DNA from 2 places in the Arthrobacter sp. Y3225209 genome. Region 1 is predicted to be linked to the other one. Evidence: predicted binding sites of a transcription regulator. Region 1 holds the regulator's gene; the other holds the start of a gene.
The links. The regulator HspR, encoded in region 1, represses chaperone genes until heat shock. The targets are predictions, from matches to a motif close to AAGTTGAGTCNNNNNGACTCAACTT.

Region 1 (14,615 bases):
GCACCACACCCTCCGTTGTTGCCTTCGCCAAGTCCGGCGAGGTTCTGGTCGGTGAAATCGCCAAGCGCCAGGCCGTCAACAACATTGACCGCACCATCGCTTCGGTCAAGCGCCACATGGGCACTGACTGGAACGTGGACGTGGACGGCAAGAAGTACACCGCCCAGGAAATTTCCGCCCGTATCCTGATGAAGCTGAAGAACGACGCCGAGTCCTACCTGGGTGAAAAGGTCACGGACGCCGTGGTCACCGTTCCGGCCTACTTCAACGACGCAGAGCGCCAGGCCACCAAGGAAGCCGGCGAAATTGCCGGCCTCAACGTGCTGCGCATCGTCAACGAGCCCACCGCTGCAGCCCTGGCCTACGGCCTGGACAAGGGCAAGGAAGATGAACTGATCCTCGTCTTCGACCTCGGCGGCGGTACGTTCGACGTCTCCCTGCTCGAAGTCGGCAAGGATGAGGACGAGTTCTCCACCATCCAGGTCCGCGCCACCTCCGGTGACAACCGCCTCGGTGGCGATGACTGGGATCAGCGCATTGTTGATTACCTGCTGGGCCAGGCCAAGGCCAAGGGTGCGGATCTGTCCAAGGACAAGATCGCCCTGCAGCGCCTGAAGGAAGCCGCGGAGCAGGCCAAGAAGGAACTCTCCTCCGCCACCTCCACCAACATCTCCCTGCAGTACCTCTCGGTCACTCCCGAAGGCCCGGTCCACCTGGATGAGCACCTCTCCCGTGCCAAGTTCCAGGACCTGACCAAGGACCTGCTGGACCGCACCAAGAAGCCGTTCAATGACGTCATCGCCGAAGCCGGCATCAAGGTTTCCGACATCGACCACATCATCCTCGTGGGCGGTTCCACCCGTATGCCCGCCGTTTCCGAACTGGTGAAGGAACTGGCAGGCGGCAAGGAGCCGAACAAGGGCGTCAACCCGGACGAGGTCGTCGCCGTGGGCGCTGCACTGCAGGCCGGTGTGCTGAAGGGCGAGCGCAAGGATGTGCTCCTCATCGACGTCACCCCGCTGTCCCTGGGTATCGAAACCAAGGGCGGAGTGATGACCAAGCTGATTGAGCGCAACACGGCCATCCCCACCAAGCGGAGCGAAACCTTCACCACGGCTGATGACAACCAGCCCTCGGTGGCCATCCAGGTCTTCCAGGGCGAGCGTGAGTTCACCCGGGACAACAAGCCGCTGGGCACCTTCGAGCTGACCGGTATTGCACCGGCTCCGCGCGGTGTCCCGCAGATCGAGGTCACCTTCGACATCGACGCCAACGGCATTGTGCACGTGTCCGCCAAGGACAAGGGCACCGGCGCCGAGCAGTCGATGACCATCACCGGCGGCTCCTCGCTCTCCAAGGACGACATTGACCGGATGGTCCGTGAAGCCGAAGAGCACGCTGCGGAGGACAAGAAGCGCCGCGAGGCAGCCGACGTCCGCAACTCGGCAGAGCAGCTCGCCTACTCGGTGGACAAGCTCCTCACCGACAATGACGACAAGCTGCCCGAAGACGTCAAGACCGAGGTCCGCGGCGACGTCGACGCGCTGAAGAAGGCGCTCGAAGGCACCGAGAACGACGACGAGGTCAAGAGCGCGTTTGAGAAGCTGCAGGCTTCCCAGACCAAGCTCGGCGAAGCGATCTACGCTTCGGCTTCCGCTGCGGGTGCCGAAGGCGCTCCGGGTGCGGCCGACGGCACAGCAGGCGACGGCGCGGCAGCCGGCGGTGCAGGCGATGAAGACATCGTTGACGCCGAGGTTGTCGACGACGAAGAGAAGAAGTAACCATGGCTGCTGGAAACGAGCACGGGAACACCCCCGAAGGCGAGGAGCCGATCAGCGGCCAGGACCAGTCCGCGCCGGATGAAGCAGCACAGCAGGATGCAGCGGCAGCCGGGGAGGGCGTTTCCTCCCCGGCCGCCGGGCCGGACGGCGACGCACTGTCCCAGGCCGAGCAGATCCTGAACAACGCTGACGTACCGGCACAGCCTGCGGATACGGGTTCGCCCGAAGCCGCGGAACTGCGCAATGACCTGCTGCGCCTGCAGGCCGAGTACGTGAACTACCGCAAGCGGGTGGAGCGGGACCGCGACGTTGCCCGGGAAATGGCAGTCATCGGTGTGCTGAACACGCTGATGCCCGTCCTGGATGACATCGATGCCGCACGCCAGCACGGTGACCTGGCGGAGGGACCGTTCGCCGCCATCGCCACCAAGCTGGAAAACTCGCTGAAGACGTACGGACTCAGCCGCATCGACGAGACCGGAGTGGAGTTCGATCCGAATATCCACGAGGCACTCATCCAGCAGCAGAGCGCCGATGTCACGTTTGATACGGTCACACAGATCCTGCGCGCCGGCTACAAGTCCGGCGACCGGGTCCTGCGTGCCGCGCAGGTGATTGTTTCGGTTCCGGAACAGTAGTTCCACAGTGTCCGGGGCTGCCCTTGAAGGCAGCCCCGGACATTTCCATAGGCAGGTCCCGCAGCAGGGCCGGCAGTAAGCCCGTCGGCCGGCTCAAACGGCAGCGACGCGGGATCAGTGCACAAGAAAGGGGACGCCAATTGGCTAGTCAGGATTGGGTCGATAAGGACTTCTACAAGATTCTGGGTGTTCCCAAGGATGCGTCAGACGCCGACATCAAAAAGGCCTACCGCAAGCTGGCACGGAAATACCATCCTGATCAGAACCAGGGTGACGCCAACGCGGAGCGGATGTTCAAGGATCTCTCCGAGGCATACTCGGTGCTCTCCGACGCAGAGGAACGCCAGCAGTATGATGCCATCCGCGCAATGGGCAGCGGTGCCAGATTCTCTGCAGGCGGTGCCCCGGGCGGCGGCGGAGCAGGCGGCGCAGGATTCGAGGATATCTTCGGGGACCTGTTCGGCCAGACCGCCCGCGGCGGCGGCCGGCGGACCACGTTCAACGCCGGCGGCAGCAACATCCCGCCGGAGTTCGCCGACCTCTTCGGCGGCGGCGGTTTCGGTGGCGGAGGCTTCGGCGCCCCGCCGCCCAGCAAAGGCGCGGACCGGACAGCCAGCACCACCATCTCCTTCGCGGGGTCCATTAACGGCACCGTGATCGGCCTCCGCGAACCCAGCGGAGAAGTAGTGGAGGTCCGGGTTCCGGCCGGCGTCAAGGACGGACAGAAGATCCGTGTGCGCGGCAAGGGACAGCCCGGCGCCGCCGGTGCCGGGGACCTGATGGTCACCGTGCATGTCACCCCGCACGACTTTTTTGTCCGCGACGGCAACAACATCCGGATCCACGTTCCGGTGTCCTTCCCGGAGGCCGCACTGGGCGCCACCATTGAGGTACCCACGCTGACCTCAGATACCGTGCGCCTGAAGGTACCCGCCGGTACGCCGTCCGGCCGGACACTGAGGGTCAAGGGCCGCGGCGTGCACACGTCCAAGGGCAACGGCGACCTGCTGGTCACCGTGGACGTCGCCGTGCCCTCACGGCTGAACAAAGAGGCCCAGGCCGCGGTGGAGGCGTTTGCCGAGGCCACCAAGGGTGAGGACCCCCGGGCCGGGCTCGCCGCCAAGGCGCGGCTCTAGCCGGCTCCCCGGCGGATTGACCCGCCGGGGTTAGGATTTCAACCAGCAGTGAAGGAGGAACAATGGGCATAGACGTCAACGCGCCTATTTTTGTGATCTCCGTTGCCGCTGAGCTCGCGGAGATGCATCCGCAGACCCTCCGGCAATATGACCGGCTCGGAATAGTCCGGCCCAGCCGGGCGCCCGGGCGGTCGCGCCGGTATTCCCAACGGGATATCGAGTTGCTCCGCGAGGTCCAGAAACTCTCCCAGGAGGGTGTCTCGCTGGAGGGAATCAAACGGATCATGGAGCTGCAGAACCAGGTCACCGGGCTGCGGCAGCGGGTCAGCGAGCTTTCCTCCGAGCTGGAGACTGCCCGCCGCCACACCTCGGACCGCAGCCGTGTCTTCGCGGCCGGCCGGGCCGGCGATGTGGTGACCCTGAGCCGCGGGCAGCGGCCGCCGGCGGCTCCGGGCTCGGTGCAGCAGCTGGGGCTTGTGTCCCTGATGCAGCGCAGCGGCAGGCTCCGCGCACTGCCGGCCGGCAAGTCTGCGGACCGGAACTACGCCGAAGAAGGCTACATCCAGTCGCTCTGAGGGCCTGCAGCACGTTCGCAGCACCACCCCGCGCGGCATGAGATGATGCCCGGATGCGACAGATGGGAAGTCCGGTCGGTACCGTGCGCGCGCTGTACCGCTACCCGGTCAAATCAACCGCAGGCGAGGCGCTGGCCGCCGTCGAGGTCACCCGGCGAGGCCTGCGTGATGACCGCCGCTGGGCGGTTTATACGAACGACGGCGGGATTGCCAGCGGCAAGCGCACCCGCCGCTTCCGGCTGGTGCCCGGTCTGATGCAATGGTCCTCCAGCACCGCGGAGGACGGCGTGCCGCTGCTGACCGGCCCCGATGGGCGGTCCTACCGGGTCGATGAGCCGGCGGCATCCACTGCCCTGAGCTCAGCCCTGGGCCGCGAGCTTCGCGTGCAGCCTGAAACCACGGTGCAGCACCATGACGAAACTCCGCTGCACCTGCTAACCACATCTTCCCTTGCCGCCCTGGACGACCTCACCGGCGCACAGGTGGACGAGCGCCGCTTCCGGGCCAACATCATCATTGATACCGGTCCGGAGCGGGTATTCACCGAGGACGCCTGGATAGGTGCCGAACTGGCCCTGGGCCCGGAGGTGCTCCTGCAGCTGGGGCCGGGCATGCCGCGCTGCGTTATGGTCGACCAGCCCCAGGCCGGCGTCGATGCGGGGGCGAAGGCACTGAAGGTGCTGGGTGCGCATCACCGGGCCGAACTCGGCCTGCAGGCCCATGTGCTGCGCACCGGGATGCTGCGGGCCGGTGACACCGTAACCCTGCACCTTGGGTCCGGTGCTGCCTGAAGGGCAGCATGTCCCTGCTGTGAGGTGACCGCCAGGGCGTAGCGGGCCGACGGGTCAGCGCAGGCGCCGTGCCCGCAGGACCACATCCTCGACGTGGTGCGCTCCGGCGCCGGCCGTGACGCTCCGGGGGCGGGTCTCATTCACCTCCACCGCCCAGTCCCCGTCCAGGGCGGCAGCAATATCGCCGGGCAGGACGTAGGCGCGCATGTCGACGGGAGCCTGGTCCTGCGGTTCATGAACGGCGGGCATCGCATGATGCACCACCAGAAGGACACCGCCGGGGGCGACCGCATGCAACAGCGCCTGCTCGGCGGCATTATTCCCCGTGCGCAGCAGCGCCGGATACTGGGCCGAGACCAGATCGAAGCCTCCGGCCGGAAGGTCCGCTTCAACCAGGCCTGAGTGCAGCCACGTCACCTGCAGGGACCGCTGGGCGGCCTGACGGGCGGCCCGGTCCAGCGCTACACGTGAAACGTCCAGTGCAGTGACGTCCCAGCCCCGGGCCGCCAGCCACAGCGCATCCGCGCCCTCGCCGCAGCCCACGTCGAGCACCCGCCCCGGAGCCATGCCGGCAACCTCGGTGAGAAGTGCGCCATTGGGCTCACCGCTCCACAGCGCATCCCGGCCGGCGTATCGCTGGTCCCAGTCTTCCTGAACGGTTGCCGGGTCCGGTGTGGCGGCGGGATCTTGAGTCGGTTCCATACCTTGAAGCATGCGTCGCCCGGAGGCCGGGCTGCAAACCCCGTTGCCGGACCGGCAAAGGCTGCAGGCCCACCCCGGCCGGGCCGGCTGCTATTCCCGGGCGCCGGCGTCCGGCCGAAGCCGGATGAGCCGCTGCGGGCCGTCGTCGTCCAGTTCCACCAGGTCACTGTGTGAGGAAAGGAAGTCGGTAAAGGAACGGAAGCCAAGCGGCTTCTCGTTGAAGGACGGGTCCATCCGCCGCATCTGGTTCTTCACCGTGCCGGTGTTCAGCCATTCGTCATCGCCCTTGGCATGGCCGATCTTCAGCGCCCGGACCAGCAGTTCCGTGGCGAGCGTCCGCGGATCAATGTCCTCGGCGACGTCCGGTTCCTCGAAACGGGCATCCTCGGTGTGCGAGAACATGGGCACTACGGTGAGCTTGCGCGCCTTGCTGGGGGTCTGGTCCATCGCGGCCTCAGCCGGGGATGGTGATGATCCCGGAGCGGCCTGTGCTGCCTCCGCCTTCACAATGCCGGGCAGGGAATCATAGTCTTCGAATTCGTCACAGGCCGCGGCCAGGGAGGTGCTGGTGGACCCGGCGACACCAATGCCTACAACAAACCGGCCAAGGCGCTTCGACTTCTGTGCCAGGGCAATGTAGTCCGAATCCCCGGCCACAATAATGATGTGCGTGAGGTCAGGCAGGCGGAAAAGGTCCTCGACGACGTCCACGGCGAGGCGGATGTCGGCGCCGTTCTTGGTGCCCCGGGTGGTGGTGGTAAAAAGCTGCGTGAGGTCCACGGCCCGGGACATCAGCTGGCGCTGGTAGCTGGCATTGACCGGCACGGACCAGTCCGCGTAGGCACGGTTAACCACCAGGGTGCCGAAGGACGCGGCGAAGTCGATGATGGCGTTGAAGTCCACGGTGGCCGCGGCGAGCCGGGCAGCGACCTCCGGATCCGCGTCCCTGCTGGTCTTGTCGAAGTTGCGGATCCCGTCACGTTGGAACGCGTTGCGGCCGTGCAGCTGCTGGTAGCGGGAGATCACAATGTTGTCGAAGTCGATGTACAGGCCGACGCGCGGATCGCTCGGTTCATGCATGGGGGAATTCCTTCTGGACGGCGGACGGCTTGCTGCCGCCCGTACCCCCAGTTTCCTGCGGCCGGTACGGCTGGGGCAAACCGGCGTCGGCAGAGCCGGCGGTAAAAGCCGTCACCCTTGCACAGCAGGCCACCCGGAGACACCAGCGGGGCCGGGCAGGGTATCAGCGATCCGGCGTGAACCGCTGCTGGCCAATGACGGCGAGCAGGCCGAGCTTTTGTGCCCCTTCACTGCGTGGGGGCGCGGTCAGCACCAGCAGCGCCTGCCCGCGATCCTCGCTGTACAGCGTCTGGCAGTCCACCTCGATTTCGCCCAGCTCAGGATGCAGGAGTGTTTTATGGTCGGCGAAACGGGTGGCCACCGCGTGGGACTTCCAGATCCGGTCAAACTCCCGGGAGCGGTGCAGCAGCGCCTCAACCACGTCCCGTGCTCCCGCAGTGTTGCCGGAAACGGCGACCCGCAACCCGGCAACCTGCGCCCGGCCCTGCCGTTCCTGGTCACCTGCCGGATAGATGCTGCGTTCGGCGGGGTCCGTAAACCAGCGGTAAACGCTGCTGCGGGCGTGGCCGGTAAACCGCGAATGGTCGCCCAACAGCAACTTGGCGAGCCGGTTCTGGGCCAGCGTTTCCCCAAGCGCGGAAAGGATGAGGGCCGGCGTATCCTCCAGCCGGTCCAGCACCCGCAGGAGGGCGGGCGTCACGTGGGTATCCGGGAAGGTCCGAAGCGGAGGATTCCGATCCGCCAGACGGAACACGTAGTCCCGCTCGTCATAACTGAGCCGCAGGGCCCGTGCCAGGGAGCCCAGCAGCTGCTCCGACGGCTGGGGGCCGCGTGCCTGCTCCAACCGGGTGTAGTAATCAACCGACATGCCCGCCAGGAGGGCAACCTCATCCCGGCGCAGCCCGGAGACCCGGCGCCGCAGGCCGGGGGAGAGTCCCACGTCTTCGGGCAGCAGTGCGTCCCGGCGGGACTTCAGGAAATCGGCGAGTGCGGCGCGGTCCATGGCTCCATCATGATCCACCGCAGCCGTTCCATACAGGGACCGGGAATCCTACGACAAACGCTCCTCTGCCGCCCGTCGGCCGCCCGGCCAAGACTTGGAGCATGAACATTTACGGAAACACCATCTTCATTCCCGGCGCCACCTCCGGCATCGGCCTCGCGCTGGCCCTCCGCCTGCAGGCTGCCGGCAACAAAGTCATCATCGGCGGGCGGCGGACCGACGTCCTGGCAGAGCTCGCTGCCGATCACGGCTTCGGTACCGTGGTTATTGACACCACGGACCCGGACTCCGTGCCGGCGGCCCGGGATGCGGTGCTGGAACGGTATCCGGAGCTGAATGTCCTGATCGCCATGGCGGGAATCATGGCACCGGAGGACGTCCACGACGGTGGGTTCCTGGCCCGCGCCGAGCGGATGGTGAACACGAACATCAACGGACCCCTGCACCTGATGGCAGCATTCATCGGGCAGCTGCAGACCCGGGAGGAGGCCGCGATCATTACTGTTTCGTCAGGTCTGGCCCACACACCGCTGATGTCCACGCCCACCTACAACGGCACGAAGGCCTTTATCCACCGGTTCACCGAAACCATCCGCCTGCAGCTGGCAGATACCCCGGTCCAGGTGATTGAGCTGGTGCCGCCGGCGGTGCAGACCGAGTTGATGCCCGGCGGGTCGGTGAACGAGCGCTACCTCCCGCTCGACGATTTCGCCGACGAAGTCATGGCCCTGCTCGAGGCACAGCCCGACGCCCGGGAAATCCTGGTCGACGCCGTGAAATTCCTTCGTTTTGCCGAAACGGAGGGACGCTATGCGGACGCGGTGGCCGCCGTAAACCCGGCCGTACCCGCGGGGGAGCCGGGCTAGGCGCCGCTAGACGCGCCGGTAGGCGAGGTCGAAGATGAGCCGGCCTGCCTGGTGCGCCTTGTTCTCGAAGCTGGTGAGCGTGCGGCCCTCAAAGCGGGGGGCCCACCCACCGCGCTCATCGACGTCGTCCTCCGGGGCCTTGTTTTCCAGACCTTCCCGGCGGACCCGCGTCAGCGGGCTGTCCGCCCCGGCCCGCTCACCGGCGTGCAGGTTCCCGAACAGGGAAGAGGCATCGAGGACCTCGCGCATCTGCACGGCGTAGTCGGACCAGTCCGTGGCCAGGCGCCACGTGCCACCGGGAACCAGGACCCGCGCCACCAGTTCGGCGAAGGATTCCTTGACCAGGCGCCGCTTGTGGTGGCGGGTCTTGTGCCAGGGGTCCGGGAAGAATACCCAGACCTCGTCAACGGACCCGGCGGGCAGCATGGTGGTCAGCACCTCCGGCGCGTTGGCCTGGACCACCCGCACGTTGGTCAGGCCCTTCTGCCCGATCCGCTGCAGCGTCTGCGCCAGACCCGGCAGATAGACCTCCACGGCCAGGAAGTCCTTGTCCGGATTTGCCTCGGCAGCGTGCGTGACTGCCTCGCCAAGGCCGGACCCGATCTCGACGACGAGGGGAGCGGTGCGGCCAAACTCGGCCGTGGCGTCGAAGACATAGTCCGGGTGCACGGAGGTGTCTGCTTCATCACGCGGCACGTCCACCACGAAGCGGTCCGAAAGTTCATCCCACGCCTGCTGGCGCCGGCCCTGCAACCGGGAGCCGCGGCGGACAAACGAGACAGGTGAGCGGAAATGCCGGTCCTCGGTGTCAGCGGTGTCGGTGGCGTCGGGCAGGGCTGGTTCAGTAGTCATTACCCTTAATGCTATCGGCTGGCGTGCCCCCAAAGTTCACTGCGGCTGGCCGTCGAATTAGGAAACTTCCCCCCAGCAGGTAAGCTGGTGGGAGATGTTGGTCCTGCCACGGCGTAAAAACCGTGTGTGTAAGCAGTCCAGCCTGCGTCGATGAACGCTTTCTTTTGTCCCGCCTGTTAGTGCGGTAGACACTGTCTGACTTTTCTTCGGCGAACCCCCGGCCCAAACGGCGTTGGGGGCCACTTACCGAAAGTTGCCTGTCTTTTAATGACTACTTTTGCTGCCCTTGGCGTGCCCAAGGCGCTTGTTTCCTCCCTCGCCGCTGCCGGAATTGCCGAGCCTTTCCCCATTCAGGTGGAGACCCTCCCGGACACCCTCAAGGGACGCGACGTCCTGGGCCGCGGCCGCACCGGCTCGGGCAAGACCCTCGCATTCTCGCTCCCGCTGGTTGCCCGGCTGGCCGACGCCGAAGCCGCCTACCGCCGCCGGCCCAACCGCCCGCTGGGCCTGGTCCTGGCACCGACCCGCGAGCTGGCCACCCAGATCAACAACGTGATCGAACCGCTGGCCAAGGAACTGGGCCTGAACACCACCGTGATCTACGGCGGCGTCTCCCAGCAGCGCCAGGAAAAGGCGCTGAAGGCCGGCGTCGACATCGTCATCGCCTGCCCCGGCCGGCTCGAAGACCTGATGAAGCAGAAGGTCATCAGCCTCGAGTCCGTGGAAATCACCGTGCTGGACGAGGCCGACCACATGGCCGATCTCGGCTTCCTTCCGGTGGTCCAGCGACTGCTGGACCGCACCCCGGAAAAGGGCCAGCGTATGCTCTTCTCCGCCACCCTGGACAACGGCGTGGACAAGCTCGTCCGCCGCTACCTGTCCAACCCGCTGACGCACTCCGTGGATGACCCGCAGGCCGCAGTCACCACCATGGAACACCACGTGCTGCTGGTCCAGGACCAGACCGCCAAGAAGCTGCTGGTCAAGGAACTGGCCTCCGGCCAGGGCCGCCGCATCATGTTCATGCGCACCAAGCACCACGCCCGCAAGATGGCCAAGTTCCTTACGGACAGCGGCATCCCCACGGTGGATCTCCACGGCAACCTGTCCCAGAACGCCCGTGACCGGAACCTGGCCGAATTCGCTTCCGGCGATGTCCGCGTCCTGGTCGCCACTGACGTCGCCGCCCGCGGCGTGCACGTGGATGACGTGGAGCTTGTGGTCCACATCGATCCGCCCACGGAACACAAGGCGTACCTGCACCGCTCGGGCCGTACCGCTCGCGCCGGTTCCGACGGCACCGTGGTGACCCTGACCCTTCCGGAGCAGAAGAGCGAAGTGTCCAAGCTGATGAAGGCAGCCGGTGTGGACGTCTCCATTGAAAAGGTCAGCCACAACTCACCGTCAATCGCCAAGCTCATCGGCGAACGCGCTGCCGTGGTGGACCCGCACGTCCGCGCCGCGCAGCTCGCGGCCAAGTCCCCGCAGCAGGGCGGCGGCCGTTCCACCGGCGCCAACGCCCAGCGCAAGCGCGCCGCCCGCGGCACCAGCGCCCCCCGCGCCGGCGGACGCGGCGGCAACGGCGGACGCGGCCGCGTCTCTGCCGAACGCCCCGAGCGGATGGACCGCAGCGAACGCAATGATCGCGCAGCCGCCGGTGACGGCGCACGCACCCAGCGTCCGGCCCGCGCCGTGGAAGGCCGCCGCACAAGCGCCGGCGCAGCCACGGCCTCCGGACGCAACCGGCGCCCCGCCACGGGCCAGCGCGCTGAAGGTGCAGGCGCCGGCCAGCGTTCCGGCGGAACTGCTGCCGGCCGTCCGGCACGTGCCGGCGGTTCCCGCCGCGCTACCGCTCCGGCATCCAACGAGCGCCGTTCACGCTAAATAATTGCCAGTGCCCCAGGCACTGGCAAAGAAAAAGGCGCCGCCTCCCCCTCGGGAAGCGGCGCCTTTTCGCTGTGTCCGGGCAGCGGACCTACTCGGTGTACAGGCCCATGCCGCGCAGGACGTTGCGGCGCGCGACGTTGGAAATGATGAACCGGCGTCCGGAAGTCACCTCCGGCTCAATCCGCACAAATGCGTTTTTGGTACCCGCCTGCCAGGGGAACAGGGGCAGGTCTTCGGAGGCCAGAAGGTCCTCGTTGTCCGCCAGCAGGGAAGCGGTGCCCTTGAGGACCACGCTCCAGGCGGAGGAAAGGTTGTCATCATAGCCGTCGATTTCGAAGGCGACGGTGTTTCCGGACAGTGCGCCGGAGAGCTTGGTGCCCGCGGCGGTGCGGAAAACCACGCTGCCGTGGTCCACGGCAAAGTTGATCGGGAAAATCTCCGGCCGCCCGTCCACAATGACGGCCAGCCGGCCGAACTGTGCCCGCCGGATGTAGTCCCAGCACTGGTTGGAAGTGAGTTGGTCTGCGGTGGCTTCTTCGGAGGTCGGCATGCCGCCAGTCTAGGCCAGCGGGGCCCGGCGCGGCCAAGCAGGCCCGGGGCCGTGGCTTAACAATGGCCGGTGGAGAAGAATGGGTGGATGAAAGCGATCCTGAATGTCATCTGGCTCCTGTTCGGCGGCATCTGGCTGGCGCTGGGGTATGCGCTGGCAGGGGTGCTCTGCTGCCTGCTGATCGTGACGATTCCGTTCGGCATAGCCTCCTTCCGGATCGCTAACTACGCCCTCTGGCCCTTCGGCCGGACAGTGGTTGACCGCGGCGGATTCTCCGGTCCGCTGAGCCTGGTGGGCAACATCATCTGGCTGCTGCTGGCAGGGATCTGGATTGCCATCGGCCACGTGGTCACCGCCATTCCGATGTTCGTCAGCATTGTCGGCATTCCGCTGGGGATCGCGAACCTGAAGATGGTGCCCATTTCCCTGATGCCGCTGGGAAAGGTCATTGTGCCTACGGATAGCTGGCAGATCACTCCCTATGCAGGAAACGCCTACCGGCAGCCGGGGTATGCGGGGCGGACGGTGCCGGGACAGTACCCACAGCCCGGGCCGTACCAGCAGCCGGGGCAGTACTAACCTCGGGCAGGCCTAACCCGGGGCGGCTAGCGGGCACGCCTAGCCGCGGGGCACGCCTTCCAGGAAGGCCTTCATCAGCGGTCCGCCCGAGGTGGAACCGCGTTCACCCTGCTCCACGAACACCGCCACGGCCAAATCGCCCTGGAGGGCAAGCACCCAGGCGTGGGTCTGCGGGGGATCCTCGCTGCCGAATTCCGCGGTGCCGGTCTTGGCCAGCACCGGATCCCCGGGCACCTCACTCAGCATCTGCACACCGCCCGCGGTGACCACCGCGCGCATCATCTGCCGCAGTGACTCAGCCTCGGCCGGAGTCAGGTTGCCCGGCGCAGCGGCGGACGAGGTCGTGTCAGGGGAGGGGGCAGCAGAATCGCCGTCAGCCGTGCCGTTGCGGATGAGTGAGGGGGCAACGCGTTCGCCGGTGCTGATGGACGCGCCTGCCACGGCCATCGCCAGCGGGCTGACGAGTATTTCGCCCTGGCCGATCAGCGACGCCGCATGGGCGGTTCCCTCTGCAGCGGCAGGAACGGACCCGAAGAAGGCCGGCGTGCCGAGGGACGCCTCAACACCTATCCCCAGATCTGCCGCTGCTGCCGCGAGGTTCTGCTGGGACACGCTGTCCCGTGCATTGAGGAACGCGGTGTTGCAGGAATTGGCGAACGCAGTGCGCAGTGGAATGTCGCCGGTCGCCGCGGCCGGGTAACCGGGTACGTTGGCGAACCGCCGCCCGTCCACGGTGAGCTCGGCCGGACACTGGACAGTGGTCTCCTCCGTGGTGCCGGTGCGCAGCATGGCAAGCGCCGTAGCGGTCTTGAAGGTGGAGCCGGGCGGGTACTGGCCCAGCAGGGCCGTCTGCTGGCCTTCGCTGCCGGGGCCGTTGGCGACGGTGAGGATCTCACCGGTGGAGGGCTGGATGGCAACGATGGCCGACGCCGAGGGCTCATCTGCCAGGACGGACTCGGCGAGCGTCTGCAGCCCGGGATCGAGGGTTGTCTGCAGGCTGGTGCCGGGCTCGGGGTCAAGGGTCATCACGCTGGTGCTGGCACCGTCGGCGCTTTCCACCGTGATTTCCACTCCGTCGCTGCCCCGCAGCTGTTCGTCGTACTGCTGCTGCAGGCCGGAGAGTCCGGCGGTATCACCGGGCGCCAGCCGGCCTTCGGAGTTTTCGATCAGTTCCGCTGTGGCTTCGCCCACGGTCCCCAGCAGCGCCCGTGCAAACTCCCGGGTGGGTGCCAGGACCCGTTCGGACGGCAGGGCAACCGCGCCGGGAATGGCTTCGACGTCGGCGACGGTGACCGGGCCCTCCGCCTCCGCGCGCTGGACAATGGCTTCAACGAAGGCCTCCGGCCCGGAGGCCTCAACCTGTGCGGTGTAAGCGGCCGGATCCAGTCCGGCCAGCTCGGCGAGGGCAGCGGCGGAGGTCGCCTGCAGCCCCTCCGGCACATCCGGTTTGCTGATGCCGATCCGCAGCACCGGCCGGGCGCCCATCAGGGGTTTCCCGTTGCGGTCCAGGATGTCCGCGCGGGGGATCAGGGCATTGGCGGTGCGGACCAGCTTATCGCCGTCCTGCAGTGAATCGAACAGGACTGAAGGTGACCACTCCACCAGCCAGGCGCCGTCGTCGCCGCGGCGAAGCTGGGCGGTGCTCTCGTAATTCCAGTCGGGTGTTGAATCGCCGTTGACGTCCCAGGCATAGGCCAGCCGGGCGGTGGCGGCGTCGTCATCCCCGGGATCCTCGTCCACACCGGCCACGGTCACGGCGGGACGGACCGGGCCCATGCCCGCCAGCAGGGTCTCCAGCTCGGTGTTCACTTCTGTGGCGGTCCCGGCGGTGAACGCCGACTCCGAAACATCGGCACCGCTCAGTCCGCGTGCCAGCTCGGCGGCGGCGTCGTCCGGGGCAGGTTTGTCCGCGGAACAGGACACCAGAGTGAAGGCCAGGGCAGCTGCGAGTACGGAAACGGTTGCACGGTTTTTCCCCATCCGGACAGGCTACCCGTGCAGGGTGACGGAAGATGCCCGCTGACACGCACAAAGGGCGGCCGGATGCGCTCCGGCCGCCCTTTGTTACGTCGCGCGGAATACTAGGCGGTGCGGTCTGCCTTCACCAGCTCCGCGCAGCGCTCACCGATCATCATGGTGGTGATGTTCGGGTTGACGGTCACCAGTTCCGGCATC
Region 2 (14,615 bases), on a different contig from region 1:
GGCAGAGAACGGCACTGGCACTGAGGGCACCGCGGACGGCGGCCTGGGCTCCGTGGGCCTGGTGGTGGGGGCTACGGTGGGTACCGCGCTCACGGATCTGGGAATTGACCTCGCTGCCACGCGCGCGCCGCTGCTGGCGCCCGGACTGGGTGCGCAGGGGGCCACGGCAGCAGATCTGGCCGTGACCTTCGGGGCCGCCTATCCCAATGTGCTGGCCACCTCCAGCCGTGGAATCCTGCGGGCCGGACCCGATCCGCAGAAGCTGCGGGAAGCCGCCCTGCAGACCGGACGGGAGCTGGCGGCCGCAGGGTAACGGCGGACGGAGCGGCACGGACCGCTGAGACGGCTCCATTGCAATTGGGCTTCCAATGCGGATAGGTTCGGAGCTACCAGCAGAGCCGCTGACAGCGGTACGTCTTCGTTCGGGAGTGTCTTTTGAACCTCAAGCCACTGACAGAAGCCGAGCGCACCCGGGCCCGGGAAAAAGCCACAGCGGCCCGGGCCGTCCGCGCCGACATCAAGTCACGTATTAAATCCGGGGACCTCTCCATTGAAGAAGTCATTCTTTCCCGTTCCGGAGAGGAAGCAGTGGGCAGGCTGAAAGTGATGGATCTGCTCCGCGCACTGCCTGGTGTCGGGGAACGCCGCGCAGCTGGAATAATGGCTACGGTAGGTATAGCGCCTACCCGCCGGGTCCGGGGGCTGGGAGTGCATCAGCGCAAGGCGCTGATCGACCTGCTGGATCACCACTGAGGTCCCGGCACCACCAAAGAAACACCGAGTGAATGAGGTTTACGTGTCGCAACCGCGGCTGACAGTTCTGGCAGGTCCAACCGCAGTTGGCAAGGGCACTGTATCCACCTACATCCGGGACAACTATCCCGAGGTCTGGCTTTCCGTATCCGCCACCACCAGGGCCCCGCGCCCCGGCGAAGAAGACGGTGTGCACTACTTCTTCGTCAGCGCCGAAGAGTTCGATTCCATGATCGAGCAGGACCAGATGCTGGAATGGGCCGTAGTCCACGGCCGCAACCGCTATGGAACCCTTCGCCGCACCGTTGAGGCCGCCATGGCCGAAGGCCGCAGCGTGCTCCTGGAGATTGACCTGCAGGGTGCCCGGCAGGTCAAGAAGTCCATGCCGGAGGCAAATTTCGTCTTCCTGGCCCCGCCCACCTGGGACGAAATGGTCCGCCGTCTGGTCGGGCGCGGCACGGAAACGCCCGAAGAGCAGCAGCAACGGCTGGAAACAGCTAAACTGGAACTTGCTGCCGAGTCCGAGTTCGATCACACCGTCATTAATGATGACGTCCAGCGGGCTGCAGCTGAGCTTGTATCACTCATGGGAATCAGTCCGCGCCAGCGCTGACAAACCGCGAATCCCGTTCAAGAATTTTGGAGAACCCTGTGTCTGAAGGCATCATCAACCCGCCGATCGACGACCTGCTCGAAGCAGCCGATTCCAAGTACGCGCTGGTCATCTACGGTGCCAAGCGTGCCCGCCAGATCAACGCCTACTACTCCCAGCTGCACGAGGGTCTGTTCGAGTATGTCGGCCCGCTCGTGGAAACCAAGCTGAACGAAAAGCCGCTGTCCATCGCCCTGCGCGAGATCAATGACGGCATGCTGGTGGTCCGCCCGAACGAGACCGCCGAATAAGCAGCGGCAGTTCACCGGGGGAAGGCAGCAACGTGCGCATAGTTCTGGGTGTGGGCGGCGGAATCGCCGCCTACAAGGCTGCGTCGCTGCTGCGGCTTTTTACCGAGGCCGGGCACAACGTCACCGTTGTCCCCACCGAATCCTCCACCCGGTTTGTCGGGGTTGCCACCTGGGAAGCACTTTCCGGGAACCCCGTGTCCACGTCGGTGTTCGACGAGGTGGACAAAGTCAACCATGTGCGCCTGGGCCATGAGGCGGACCTGATTGTGGTGGCTCCGGCCACCGCGGATCTGCTGGCCCGGGCTGCAACGGGGCAGGCCAATGACCTGCTGACCAACACCCTGCTGATGGCCCGCGGCCCGGTGGTGTTTGCCCCGGCCATGCACACTGAGATGTGGGCGCATCCCGCCACCGTGGCCAACGTGGCCACCCTGCGCAGCCGCGGCGCCGTCGTGATCGATCCCGCAGTGGGTCGGCTGACCGGCCGGGATTCCGGCCCGGGCCGCCTGCCCGAACCTGAAACCATCTTCACCGCCGCCCTTGCCGCTGTGGAAGAGGCCCCCGGTTCGGCCGGAGAGCTTTCCGGCCTGCTGTCCGGCATTACCGTCACGGTCACGGCCGGCGGAACCCGTGAGCCCCTGGATCCGGTCCGGTTCCTGGGCAACCGTTCGTCAGGGAAACAGGGCACCGCACTGGCCGAAGCAGCCCTCGCCGCCGGTGCCCGGGTACGGCTGATCGCCGCGCACATGGAGGTTCCGGCGCCCGGCGGCGTCGAACTGGTGCGGGTGGAAACCGCCCTTGAACTGCGCGAGGCGGTACACAAGGCTGCCGCCGACTCCGACGTCGTGGTGATGGCTGCCGCCGTCGCCGACTTCCGCCCGGACAAGGTGGTGGAGACCAAGATCAAAAAGAGCGACGACACTGCCGACCCGGTGATCACGCTGGTGCGCAACCCGGACATTCTCCAGGAGATCGTGCAGGCCCGGGGCACCGGTGCCACGCCGGCACTTATCGTGGGGTTCGCTGCGGAAACCGGCGACGCGACCACTGATGTCCTGGAATACGGCCGCCGGAAGCTGGCCCGCAAGGGCTGCGACCTGCTAGTCCTGAACCAGGTTGGCAAGTCGCTGGTCTTCGGCCAGGACCAGACCGAGGTGAGGATTCTCTCACCGGCAGAGCCCGCCGGGTCCGCCGGGGAAAGCGCGGCCGGCAGCAAAACCGAGGTTTCGGCACGCATCATTGCAAGGATTGCCGCCGAACTGGCTGCCCGCCGCCCCTGACAGACCTGAGCACGCATGCGGGCGGTTCGGGGAGTGTCCGGGCCGCCCGGTAGAGTAAATGCTGTGACTTCTACTTCCGCCTCTCCCAAGACGCAGTCCAACCTGCGCCTTTTCACCTCGGAATCCGTCACTGAAGGCCACCCGGACAAAATCTGTGACCAGATCAGTGACGCAATCCTCGACGGCCTGCTCAAGGTTGATCCCGAATCCCGGGTAGCCGTCGAAACACTCGTAACCACCGGCCTGGTCCATGTAGCCGGCGAGGTGACCACCGAGGGATACGTTGAGATCCCGCAGCTGGTCCGCGACACCATCCTCGACATCGGTTATGACTCCTCGGCCAACGGCTTTGACGGCGCCCGCTGCGGCGTTTCCGTTTCCATCGGCCAGCAGTCCCCGGAAATTGCCTCCGGCGTGTTCAACTCACTGGAGAACCGCACCGGCAAGGTTGAGGACCCCTATGACGCCCAGGGCGCCGGGGACCAGGGCATCATGTTCGGCTACGCCAGCGACGAAACCTCCGTCCTGATGCCCACCCCCATCTGGCTGGCCCACCGTCTCTCGGAGCGGCTCACCACAGTCCGCAAGGACGGAACGCTCCCGTACCTGCGCCCGGACGGGAAAACCCAGGTCACCATCGGCTACGACGGAGACCGCCCCGTATCCGTGGACTCCGTGGTGGTCTCCACCCAGCACGCCGCCGATCTTGATCTTGAGCAGCTGCGCGCCGACATGGCGGCCCACGTCATCAACCCGGTGCTGGCAGGCACCGACCTGGACATTTCCGAGGTCCGGCACATCATCAACCCCGGCGGTCCCTTTGTTATCGGCGGCCCGGTGGGGGATGCCGGACTGACCGGACGCAAGATCATTGTGGACACCTACGGCGGATTCGCCCGCCACGGCGGGGGAGCGTTCAGCGGCAAGGATCCGAGCAAGGTGGACCGCTCCGCGGCCTACGCCATGCGCTGGGTGGCCAAAAACGTGGTGGCCGCCGGCCTGGCCCGGCGCGCGGAAATCCAGATTGCCTACGCCATCGGCATGGCCCGCCCCGTGGGTATCTACGTGGAGACCTTCGGCACCGAAACGGTGGACCCGGCCCGTATTGCCGACGCCGTGCAGGAAGTCTTTGACCTGCGCCCGCTGGGCATCATCAACGGACTGGACCTGAAGCGTCCCATCTACCAGCGCACAGCCGCCCACGGCCACTTCGGCCGCGAGGATGAAGGCTTCACCTGGGAGCGCAAGGACAAGGTCGAGGACCTCCGCAGCTACTTCAACGTGTAGTACCGCCATGGCCGCGGATCGCTCCGATGAAGCCGTGCAGCTTTCCCTGCTGCACGGCTTCGCGCCGTCGGCCAAGCCCGTAGGCAAGGCCCGGGCTGCACCAGTGCTCCCGATTGCCCGCGTGCTGCTGGACTCGCCGCTGCCGCACCTGGACCGGCCGTTCGACTATCTGGTTCCTGACGAACTCGACCGGGATGCCGTGCCGGGAGCACGCGTGAAGGTTCGGTTCGGAGGCCAGGAACTGCCGGGCTTCATCACCGAACGTGCCGCCGAAGCGGATACCACCGCGCGGCTGATGCCGCTGGGAAAGGTTATTTCCCCCCAGCCTGTACTGACCCCCCGGATCCTGCGCCTGGCCGAAGCAGTTGCCGCCCGCTATGCCGGCACCGTGCATGACGTACTGCGAGTGGCCATCCCGCCCCGGGCCGCCAGGGTGGATAAGGAGTTCACCCCCGAGGCCCGGCTGCAGACCCGGGCGGGGGAGCCTCCGGCCGGGGTTCCGGGCGGAACGGAAGATGTCCTGCCCGGCCCGGAGGGCGCCGGCGTCAACCCGTTTGCGCGGTATCCGCACGGTCCCCGCTTCCTGACCCATCTTGCCGCCGGGCACAGTCCGCGCGCCGTACTCTCCTCGCTGGGCGGCTACGGCCCGCGCGACTGGCCCGCTGAAGTGGCCGAAGCGGTCCGGTCCACGCTGATCTCCGGCCGGGGCGCCGTGGTGGTGGTGCCCGACAACAAGGATCTTGCCCGGCTGCAAACGGCGCTCACCGCCCGGATAGGCGCCGACGCCTTCGTCCGGCTCACCGCCGAAGACGGCCCCACCCCGCGCTACCGCAGTTTCCTGCAGCTGCTGCACGGGGATGTCCGGGTGGCTATCGGCACCCGTTCCGCCGCGTATGCTCCGGTGGTGGATCTGGGACTGGCCGTGATCTGGGACGACGCCGATGATCTGCATGCCGAACAGCGGGCACCCTATCAGCATGCCCGTGATGTGCTGCTGCTGCGGGCCGAGCTGGAGGGGGCAGCATTGCTCCTGGCATCGCATTCGCGCAGCACGGAGGCCCAGCGGCTGGTGGCCAGCGGCTGGGCCGCAGGGATTGCTGCGGAGCGCTCCACGGTGCGTGCCTCGGCGCCCCGGGTGGTCAGCACCGCCGATTCCTTCACCATGGAGCGGGACCCGCTGGCTGCCAGGGCACGGATACCGCACACCGCCTGGAAAGCGGCACAGGACGGGCTGACCCGCGGTCCGGTGCTGGTCCAGGTGGCACGCACCGGCTTTTCGCCGGCACTGTCCTGCCAGGACTGCCGGGAACCGGCGCGGTGCCGGAACTGCTCGGGCCCGTTGGGGCTGGCCAGTCGCAACGGTACTCCGGCCTGCCGCTGGTGTGGCCGGCCGGAGCCTATGTGGCACTGCAGCAACTGCGGGGGAGTGCACCTGCGCGGCTCCACTGCGGGGGCAGGACGCACAGCCGAAGAGCTGGGCCGCGCGTTTCCCTCCACCACGGTGATCTCATCGGCCGGAGACCACGTCCGTGCCGAGATTCCCGATGCCCCGGCACTGGTGGTTGCCACGCCCGGCGCGGAGCCGGTGGCGCCGGGCGGCTACGCTGCAGCCATCCTGCTGGACGGCAACGCGATGCTTTCCCGCGAATCGCTGCGGGCCGGCGAGGATACGCTGCGCCGCTGGTTCAGTGCTGCGGCACTGGTGCGGCCGGCTGGCGAAAAGGGACTGGTGGTGGCCACCGCCGATGACAGCACCACCGTGGGACACCTGCTGCGCTGGGACCCGGCCGGCGCAGCCGAACGGGAGCTGGAACTGCGGCGCGAACTCGGGCTGCCCCCTGCCGTCCGCTATGCGGAACTGACCGGGTCCAGGGAAGGCCTCGATGCCTTCATTGCACGGCTGGGGCTGCCGGACGGTACGCGAACCGTGGGACCGGCGCCGCTGGCGGAAGCGGGAACGGGTACGGAGGCACGGGAGGTCCGGGACGGCCAGCTCGGCGGGGCAGGCGGCCGCTTCCGCACACTGCTTTTCTTCCCCTATGCGGCGGCACCGGCCGTTACGGCTGCCCTGCGCTCCACCAAAGCCGCAGCATCTGCCAGGCGTACCGGAGATCCTGTTTACGTACGGGTCGACGGAATAGACGTCCTCTAACCCGGGCCCACGGCTACAACAGTTCCAGCAGCACCGCTGCCGCACCCAGCAGGGACAGCAGCGAGAGCTGGGCTGCGGTACCCAGCCGGGAGAGCCGGCCCAGGAGCCCGCGGGGCACGCCGTGGATCATCCAGCCCGGACGGTTGATGGTGGGCATTCGCAACGTCATCCCTCTTTCCCGTGGAGAAAAAGCCGATTAACACCCAGTATCCCGCCATCCGGAGGCCGTGCCCGAATCCGCTGCCGGTGACATTGGCCACCGCCTGCGGCAGGCAAAAAAGGGGCCCGGGAGATATTCCCGGACCCCTTGGCGCCTATCGGTGTCCCGCCCGCCGGACGGGCGTTCCCTCTTGCGTCCGTGCCGCTAGGCGGATACCGCCTCACGCTGTTCGTCCTGCTGGATTACCGCGCCATCCGCCGGCGCCTGGACGGCAATCTTGCGCGGCTTGGCTTTCTCGCTCACCGGAATGGTCACGCTCAGGACGCCGTTCTCGTAGCTGGCGGCAATCCTCTCGGTGTCGATGCCCTGTCCCAGGTTCAGCTGGCGCAGGAAGGATCCGCTTTCACGTTCCCGGGTCAGCCACTTCACCCCGTCAGCGCCGTGCAGCGTGCGCTGGGCACGGATGGTCAGGAGCTGGCCGTCAACGTCGACGTCGATGGATCCGGGGTCGATGCCCGGGAGATCGGCCGCAAGAATGTAGTGGTCGCCCTGCCGGTAGAGGTCCATGGGCATGCCGCGCAGGGAACCTTCCCCGCGCAGGGCCTGTGCCATCCGGTCGAGTTCCTGGAACGGATCAAACTTCATAGCCATAAGAAATCAACTCCTCCATTCGATCGCTTGAGACAAGCGGTATCCGGTTTCAAAGTTGAGTCAGTGTCACTCAACTTGCGAAAAGAGATTAGCACTCTCATGGCTAGAGTGCCAAGTGTTATTTCTGTGCCCACCGGCTTAAGGTCCAGGCGTGGATCAGCTGTGCAGTGTGCCGCCCGTGGCTGCGCAGTTGCGGGCTCGACTCGACGTCCGGCTGGCATCCGGAATGGATCATGTAGGCCAGCAGTGCCGCCAGGAATGCATCGATATGCTCGGGCGGAACCCCGCGGGTGAGCGCGGACCGCGTTAGCCAGGAATCGACGTCGAGACCGCCGCCGCGCGCGTAGGGCAGCACCCCCACCCAGTCGATCCACGCCGCACCGGTGCCCAGGAAGTTCCAGTCACAGAACAGGGCCTTGCCCGAGCGCAGCAGGATATTGTCCGGCCGAAGGTCACCGTGCAGCACGGAGTCCCCGGCCAGGGCTTCCGGGCTGAGCTCCCACAGCTCCTGCAGGCGGCGGGCATCACCGGCGGTGAGGGACGGCAGGAACCAGGGCGCCGCCCCGCCGTCGGCCACAGCCTGGAACGGGGACGGAACCGCGGTGATGTCCTGTGAAACCGGGCTGCTGGAGAGGTGCCCCGGGAAGTTCGACAGAAGACGGATTGATGCGGTGCAGGATGCCTCTATCGCGGCGAGGTCCGTCCCGGTCCACGGGTGCCCGGGCATTGTTCCGTCCACGGCCTCGTAGGCCAGGAGAAGCCAGTCCGTGTCCGCGGCGGTGACGGTGCGGGTACCCAGCAGGCGGGGCGCCGGCATGTCCGGAGGCAGGAGCGGGGCCACCTGGGCCTCCCGTGCGTAGGCGGGGTAGACAAACGCGTCCGACGCCGGTGCCGCCTTCACGAAAATGCTGCGCCCTTCGCCGTGGGAGAGCACTGCGGCGAATCCCGGCGTAAACCCTCCGCCGGCCGGCCGTACGGACGTGACGCTGCCGCCCAGCAGGTCCGTCAGTTCCTGCCGGACGGGCGCGGGCAGGCCGGCCCAGGGCCGGCGGCTGGCGGTGCGGCGGTAATCGGTGACCGGAACTGTAGGGGAGTGCATCCGCACAGCCTATGCGCCGGAGCCTGCTGTAGCCGGGAACCAACGGCCGGTCCCGGAAGTATGTCCGGCACAGCTGTGGTGCACCCACGGTTGGTGCACCACTTGGTTGTGCACAATTGAATCGTGTCCTAGGGTGGGCGGATGAACGAATCACTGCAGCGTCAGGTGTGCTTTTCGCTGTACTCCGCCTCCCGTGCGGCCACGTCCCTGTACCGGCCCATGCTCGAGGAACTGAACCTCACCTACCCGCAGTTCCTCGTGATGACCCTGCTCTGGGAACAGGACGGGCAAAGCGTCCGGGACCTGGGGCAGGCGTTGGAACTGGACTCGGGCACACTCTCGCCGCTGATTAAACGCCTGGAAGCGGCAGCACTGGTGCAGCGCCACCGCGCCGTCGAGGACGAACGACGGGTCCGGGTCCACCTCACTGCTGCAGGCCGCGCCCTGGAACAGAAGTCCCGGGACCTTCCTGACCGCGTTGCGGCGGCTGCCGGCCTCGACCCGGAGGAACTGCGCAGCCTGCAGGACACGCTGGCGAAGGTGAATTCGGCACTGCGGCAGGCGGTGGTGAAGGACCATGAGGCACCGTCACGGTAAGACCATCCGCACCATCCATCCCAACAGTTAGGTTCAATTGATGAGCACGTACCCCGAAACCGGCCGCGAAATCCACCTTGCTTCCCGCCCCACGGGGTGGCCGTCGGAAGAGAACTTCCGCCTCACCGAGGTGCCGGTCCCGGAACTGCAGGACGGGCAGGTGCTTGTGCGCAACCTGCACATGTCCGTGGACCCCTACATGCGCGGGCGCATGAACGACGTGAAATCCTACGTCCCGCCCTTTAAGCTCGACGCCCCGCTGGAAGGCGGAGCCATCGGTGAAGTGGTGGAATCCCGCTCGGACGCGCACAAGCCCGGCGACAAGGTGGTGCACTGGCTCGGCTGGCGCGACTACGCAGTCCTGGACGGGGCCCGTGCACGTGTCATCGATACCGATCTGGCCCCGGCCAGTGCGTATCTGGGTGTGCTCGGCATGCCGGGTGAAACCGCCTACATCGGCCTGACCAAGGTGGCCGAGTTTCGGGAAGGGGACGTGGTGTTCGTCTCCGGGGCAGCCGGCGCCGTTGGCTCACTGGTCGGCCAGATCGCGAAGGTCATGGGAGCAAAGAAGGTCATTGGCAGCGCCGGTTCGGCGGAAAAAGTCCAGCGCCTGCTTGACCTCGGCTTCGACGAGGCCTTCAACTACCACGACGGTCCCGTGAAGGACTCGCTGAAGCAGGCCGCCGGTGCGGACGGCATTGACGTCTACTTCGACAACGTGGGAGGCGAGCACCTTGAAGCCGCACTCTCGGTGATGAACAAGGGCGGCCGGGTGGCCATGTGCGGTGCGATTTCCCAGTACAACGACAAGGGCGCCGCCTCCGGCCCCCGCAACCTGGCCCTCGCCATCGGCAAGGAAATCACCCTGCGCGGATTCATTGTGGGCAGCTACAGCCGGTATGTGGACGAGTTCAACACCCAAATGGCCACGTGGCTGCAGGAAGGCGCGGTCAGCTATGACGAAACCTTCGTGGACGGCCTCGAAAATGCGCCCCAGGCCTTCATTGACCTGATGAAGGGCGCCAACAAGGGCAAGATGATCGTCAACCTGGGCTGAGCAGCAGGGCAGCTGGCGAGGGACTACGGACGAGGGACTACGGACGAGGGACTAAGGACGACGGCGGCGGCCGGGGAACAGGCGGACAGCCTCCCCGGCCGCTGCCATGAGCTGGCGGGCAGAGACGTCCCAGCCGTAATCGTTCGCCCGCCGGACACCGGCGTCGGACGCCTTTCGCCACCGGTCCGGCTCGGCCAGGGCACGTACCGCGTCCGCGAATCCGGCAGGGGAGTCCGGGTCCACCAGCAGTGCCGCGCCGCCCGAAACCTCCCGGAAAATCGGAATGTCGCTCGCCACCACGGGAGTGCCTACCGCCATCGCCTCGATGACCGGCAGACCGTAGCCCTCGGCCCTGGACAGCGTGACCAGGGCCGTTGCCCGGCGCAGCAGCCGGTCATAGTCCTCATCGCTGACGCCGTTGTGGAACCGGACCCGGGCGCCGGCCGGTACCAGCGCCTCCAGTTCGGCACGCCGTTCGTCACTGATCCGGCTCAGCAGATGCAGCGTGAAGCCCGGCAGGTGCTCCATGCCCCGGATGACGGTTTCCACGTTTTTGTACGGCATAAACGAGCCCATATACAGCAGGGACTTCTCCACCGGGGCATCCGGGTTCCTCGGCGTCGAACCCTCCTGCGGCGCGTTGGCCACCATCCTGACCGGACGGCGCGTGAGCCGGTGCCGGGCCATCAGGCCGCGGGTGGTTTCGCTGATGGTGGCCACAACATCGGCGCGGTTCAGCAGCAGCCGTTGCGGCCAGTACGCCAGGTGGTACAGGCGCCACAGTCCGCGCACGGGCAGCGGCAGGAACCCCGGGGGCGTGGGGTTCTGGTAATAGATCAGATCGTGCAGGGTGAGAATCAGCGGATACCTGCGCCCCCAGCTGCCCATGGTCTGCATCGGCGAGAAAACGGCGTCAGCCCCCAGCCGGTTAACCCGGAGCGCTACGAAGAGCTCGGCAGGGGAGATCGGGCTGTTGATCTTCACCCACGGCAGATCCGGCAGCAGCGCCAGCTGGCGCTCGTCCGAAATCAGCATCAGCACGTCGGCATGCTCGCTGACCGCCCGGATCAGGCTGGCGCCGTACCGGCTGATGCCGTCATGGTGGTCGGTGCGGGTGAACCGGGCGTCCACCGCCAACCGCATCCTCATGAATGCCTCCGGGCCAGGAAATCCTCGATGGCCGCCGCCGCTTCGTTCGGCTTTTCGTAGTGCACCAGGTGCCCCACGCCGGGCAGCATCACCAGTTCGGCATCCGGGATGGTCCGGGCCAGATGCTGCTGCCCGCGAACCGAACCGATGTCATCCAGTTCAGCGGCCACCAGCAGCACGGGCATGGAAAGCCGGGCCGCCACATCCCGCACCGTTTCGGAGATGGACGCCCGGAACGCATCAAGGACCACGGTGCGGTTGGCGAAGGCGCTGAAGTAGGCATCGTGCTGGCCGTGGATCCACCGGCGCAGCCCCGGTTCCCTGGTCTTGGCCATCAGCATGCTCATGCCGCGGACAATCAGCGGACTGCGCAGCAGCGCCATGCCCGGTTTCTCCGGCAGCGCCGCTGCCGCCCGGTAATACAGCTCCGCAGCCTTGCTGGTTATGGCCTTCGGTCCTTCGAGGGCAGGCTCGCAGATGGGGTTTACCAGCACCAGCTCGCTGATCAGCTCCGGGGACTCGGCGGCAACGCGGGAGGCGATGATGGATCCGAATGAGTGCCCGAGCAGAACCGTTTCCGCGCCCAGGCCCAGTTCCGCCAGGGCCGTGCGGACAAATCCGGCGTAGGCCGGCACATCATGCCGGCCGGGCAGCGGGCTGCCTTCGCCGAAGCCGGGCAGATCGGGTACGAGTACGCGGTGGCGGGGGAGGGCCTCCACAATACGGAGCAGGCCGTGGTGGTCGCCGCGAAAGCCGTGGACCATAAAAACCGGAGGGAAGCCGGCGTCGTCCCCGGCACTGCCTGCGGCGCCGGTATCCGCAGGGGCGAAGTCCCAGCACCGCTGCGCCGTTCCGGCAACTGTGATCGGGCGGGCCTCAGCTGTCCGGGAGAGCTGCACGGGGACGGCATGCGACGCCGGGTCCGCCGTGGTGCCCGGCATCAGTTGACCTCGTCCGGGTGGGATCCCGAGCGCTGCCCACGGTCCAGGCCGTCAATGGCGGCTCGCTGTTCATCGGAGAGTTCGAAGGAGAAAACATCCAGATTGCCCGCGATCCGCTCCGGCGTGCTGGCCTTGGGGATCACCACGTTTCCCGAATCCAGGTGCCAGCGCAGGATCACCTGGGCAGGGGTCCGGTTCAGCTCCGCCGCAATCCGCAGAACCACCGGATCCGCCAGGACGGCGCCGCGGCCGAGCGGGCTCCATGCCACGGTCTGAATACCCAGCCGCTGATGCAGGCTGCGCAGTTGGTCCTGCTGCAGCCAGGGATGCAGTTCAATCTGGTTGACCGCAGGAACAATACCTGTTGCCTCCAGCAGCTGCTCGAGGTGGGCGGGCTGGAAGTTGGAGACCCCGATGGCGCGGACCCGGCCGGAAGCGTAGAGCTCCTCGAGCGCCCGGTACGTGTTCACATACTCGCCGCGCTGAGGGCATGGCCAGTGGATGAGGTAGAGATCCAAGTAGTCCAGGCCCAGCCGGGACATCGAAGCATCGAAGGCCTGCAGAGTGGTGTCGTAGCCCTGATCGTTGTTCCAGACCTTCGACGTGACAAACACATCGCTGCGCTTGGCACCGCCGTCCGCCACGAAGCCACGGACAGCCTCACCCACGCCCGCTTCGTTGCCGTACAGGGCCGCGGTGTCCACATGGCGGTACCCGGCGGTGAGGGCCTCACGGCACAGTCCGGCCGCATCCTGGGACGGCACCTTGTAGGTGCCGAAGCCAACCTGGTCCATAAGGACGCCGTTATTGAGCGGGATTTTCGGTGCCGGCTGCATAGGACGACTTTACCGAGGCAGGGGCACAGCGCTGAAATCCTGCCCTGACTACCTGTTTCATCCCCCTAAGATTGGCGCGCCGACAAACAGGTCGGCTAAGGTAATGGCGCTTCTTGCAAAAGATTGGTTGCATAGAAACCAAGAGTCCGCACACCCGCTTGGGTTGTGGACAGATACGAATGATCGGAGGAGTCGATGGTGACTCTGGGTGAAGTTTTCATCAGTGAGCTGGCGGGTACCGCCATTCTCATTATTCTCGGCTGCGGCGTTGTTGCCAACGTGGCCCTGGCCAAGACGAAGGGAGCCGGCGGCGGCTTCCTGATGGTCAACTTTGGTTGGGCAATCGGTGTATTTGCCGGTGTCTACGCTGCCGCCATTTCCGGCGCGCACATCAACCCCGCCGTCACCGTGGGCCTGTGGGCAAGCGGCGCCGACGAGTATGCCCCCGGTGTCGAAGTTTCCTTTGCCTCAACGCTGGTGTACTTCGCCGGACAGATGGTCGGCGCGATGATCGGCGCCTTTGTCGCCTGGCTCGCGTACAAAAAGCAGTTCGACGACGAACCCGACGCCGCCAACATCCTGGGCGTTTTCTCGACCGGCCCGGCCATCCGCTCCTACGGATGGAACGTTGTCACCGAGGTCGTGGGCACGTTTGTCCTCGTCTTCACCATCGTCGCCTTTGCAGGTACCCCGTCGGGCCTCGGCCCGCTGGCCGTCGCGCTGGTCGTTCTCGGTATCGGTGCCTCCCTCGGCGGCCCCACCGGCTACGCCATCAACCCTGCACGTGACCTCGGACCCCGCATCGTCCACGCCCTGCTGCCCATCCGCAACAAGGGCAACAGCGACTGGTCCTACTCCTGGGTTCCGGTTGTCGGTCCGCTCATCGGCGGCGCCCTGGGCGGCCTGCTGGGGGCCCAGATCCCCCTTCCCGTCCTTCCGCTGTAACCCACACGGCCGCAGCCCGGCCATACGTCTAAACCCCCACTCAAGGAGCAGAACCAATGCCTGACAATCCCAGGTACATCATCGCCATCGACCAGGGCACCACCAGCAGCCGGGCTATCGTGTTCGACCATGACGGAAGCATTGTTTCCACCGGGCAGAAGGAACACGAGCAGATCTTCCCGCACGCCGGATGGGTGGAGCACGATCCGCAGGAAATCTGGACCAATGTGCGCGAGGTTGTCGGCACCGCGCTGTCCAAGGCAAACCTGACCCGGCACGACATCGCGGCGGTGGGCATCACCAACCAGCGCGAAACCGCCGTTGTCTGGGACCGCAAGACCGGCGAGCCGGTGTACAACGCCATTGTCTGGCAGGACACCCGGACCCAGCCGATCGTCAACGAATTGGCCAAGGACGGCGGCCTGGACCGCTTCAAGGACACCGTTGGCCTGCCGCTGGCAACGTACTTCTCCGGCACAAAGATCAAGTGGATCCTGGACAATGTCGAAGGGGCCCGGGAGCGGGCCGAGGCGGGGGACCTCATCTTCGGCAACACGGATTCCTGGATCGTCTGGAACCTGACCGGCGGACCCGACGGCGGTGTCCACATCACCGATGTGACCAACGCGTCCCGCACGCTGTTCATGAACCTGGAAACCCTGACCTGGGATGAGGACATCCTTCGGGAATTCGGCGTGCCGAAGTCCATGATGCCGGAAATCCGTTCCTCCTCCGAGGTGTACGGCCAGGTGGCCGGTTCGCAGCTGCTGCGCGAAACCCCGGTGGCCGGCATCCTGGGTGACCA

Region 2: a site for HspR is predicted at 7,239-7,263, ahead of AC5RVB_RS05295 (Hsp20/alpha crystallin family protein). Genes of this name have one in related genera too.

Annotation. Positions count from the first base shown of each region.
Region 1 covers NZ_JBNHFW010000005.1:102,375-116,989, forward strand. The annotation lists gene dnaK (molecular chaperone DnaK) at 1-1,781, shown strand, start outside; gene AC5RVB_RS05135 (nucleotide exchange factor GrpE) at 1,784-2,419, shown strand; gene AC5RVB_RS05140 (DnaJ C-terminal domain-containing protein) at 2,560-3,555, shown strand; gene AC5RVB_RS05145 (heat shock protein transcriptional repressor HspR) at 3,618-4,130, shown strand; gene AC5RVB_RS05150 (MOSC domain-containing protein) at 4,193-4,921, shown strand; gene AC5RVB_RS05155 (class I SAM-dependent methyltransferase) at 4,976-5,623, opposite strand; gene AC5RVB_RS05160 (NYN domain-containing protein) at 5,714-6,703, opposite strand; gene AC5RVB_RS05165 (helix-turn-helix transcriptional regulator) at 6,867-7,706, opposite strand; gene AC5RVB_RS05170 (SDR family oxidoreductase) at 7,808-8,572, shown strand; gene trmB (tRNA (guanosine(46)-N7)-methyltransferase TrmB) at 8,579-9,424, opposite strand; gene AC5RVB_RS05180 (DEAD/DEAH box helicase) at 9,692-11,308, shown strand; gene AC5RVB_RS05185 (pyridoxamine 5'-phosphate oxidase family protein) at 11,400-11,861, opposite strand; partial or broken gene AC5RVB_RS05190 (YccF domain-containing protein) at 11,949-12,344, shown strand; gene AC5RVB_RS05195 (penicillin-binding transpeptidase domain-containing protein) at 12,480-14,420, opposite strand; gene AC5RVB_RS05200 (GMC family oxidoreductase) at 14,522-14,615, opposite strand, start outside.
Region 2 covers NZ_JBNHFW010000006.1:12-14,626, forward strand. The annotation lists partial or broken gene AC5RVB_RS05255 (orotidine-5'-phosphate decarboxylase) at 1-313, shown strand, start outside; gene mihF (integration host factor, actinobacterial type) at 436-753, shown strand; gene gmk (guanylate kinase) at 782-1,366, shown strand; gene rpoZ (DNA-directed RNA polymerase subunit omega) at 1,393-1,656, shown strand; gene coaBC (bifunctional phosphopantothenoylcysteine decarboxylase/phosphopantothenate--cysteine ligase CoaBC) at 1,653-2,936, shown strand; gene metK (methionine adenosyltransferase) at 3,000-4,223, shown strand; gene AC5RVB_RS05285 (primosomal protein N') at 4,231-6,375, shown strand; gene AC5RVB_RS05290 (hypothetical protein) at 6,389-6,532, opposite strand; gene AC5RVB_RS05295 (Hsp20/alpha crystallin family protein) at 6,740-7,186, opposite strand; gene AC5RVB_RS05300 (phosphotransferase) at 7,305-8,285, opposite strand; gene AC5RVB_RS05305 (MarR family winged helix-turn-helix transcriptional regulator) at 8,427-8,882, shown strand; gene AC5RVB_RS05310 (NADP-dependent oxidoreductase) at 8,923-9,939, shown strand; gene AC5RVB_RS05315 (glycosyltransferase family 4 protein) at 9,991-11,082, opposite strand; gene AC5RVB_RS05320 (alpha/beta fold hydrolase) at 11,085-12,029, opposite strand; gene AC5RVB_RS05325 (aldo/keto reductase) at 12,029-12,865, opposite strand; gene AC5RVB_RS05330 (MIP/aquaporin family protein) at 13,064-13,810, shown strand; gene glpK (glycerol kinase GlpK) at 13,867-14,615, shown strand, end outside.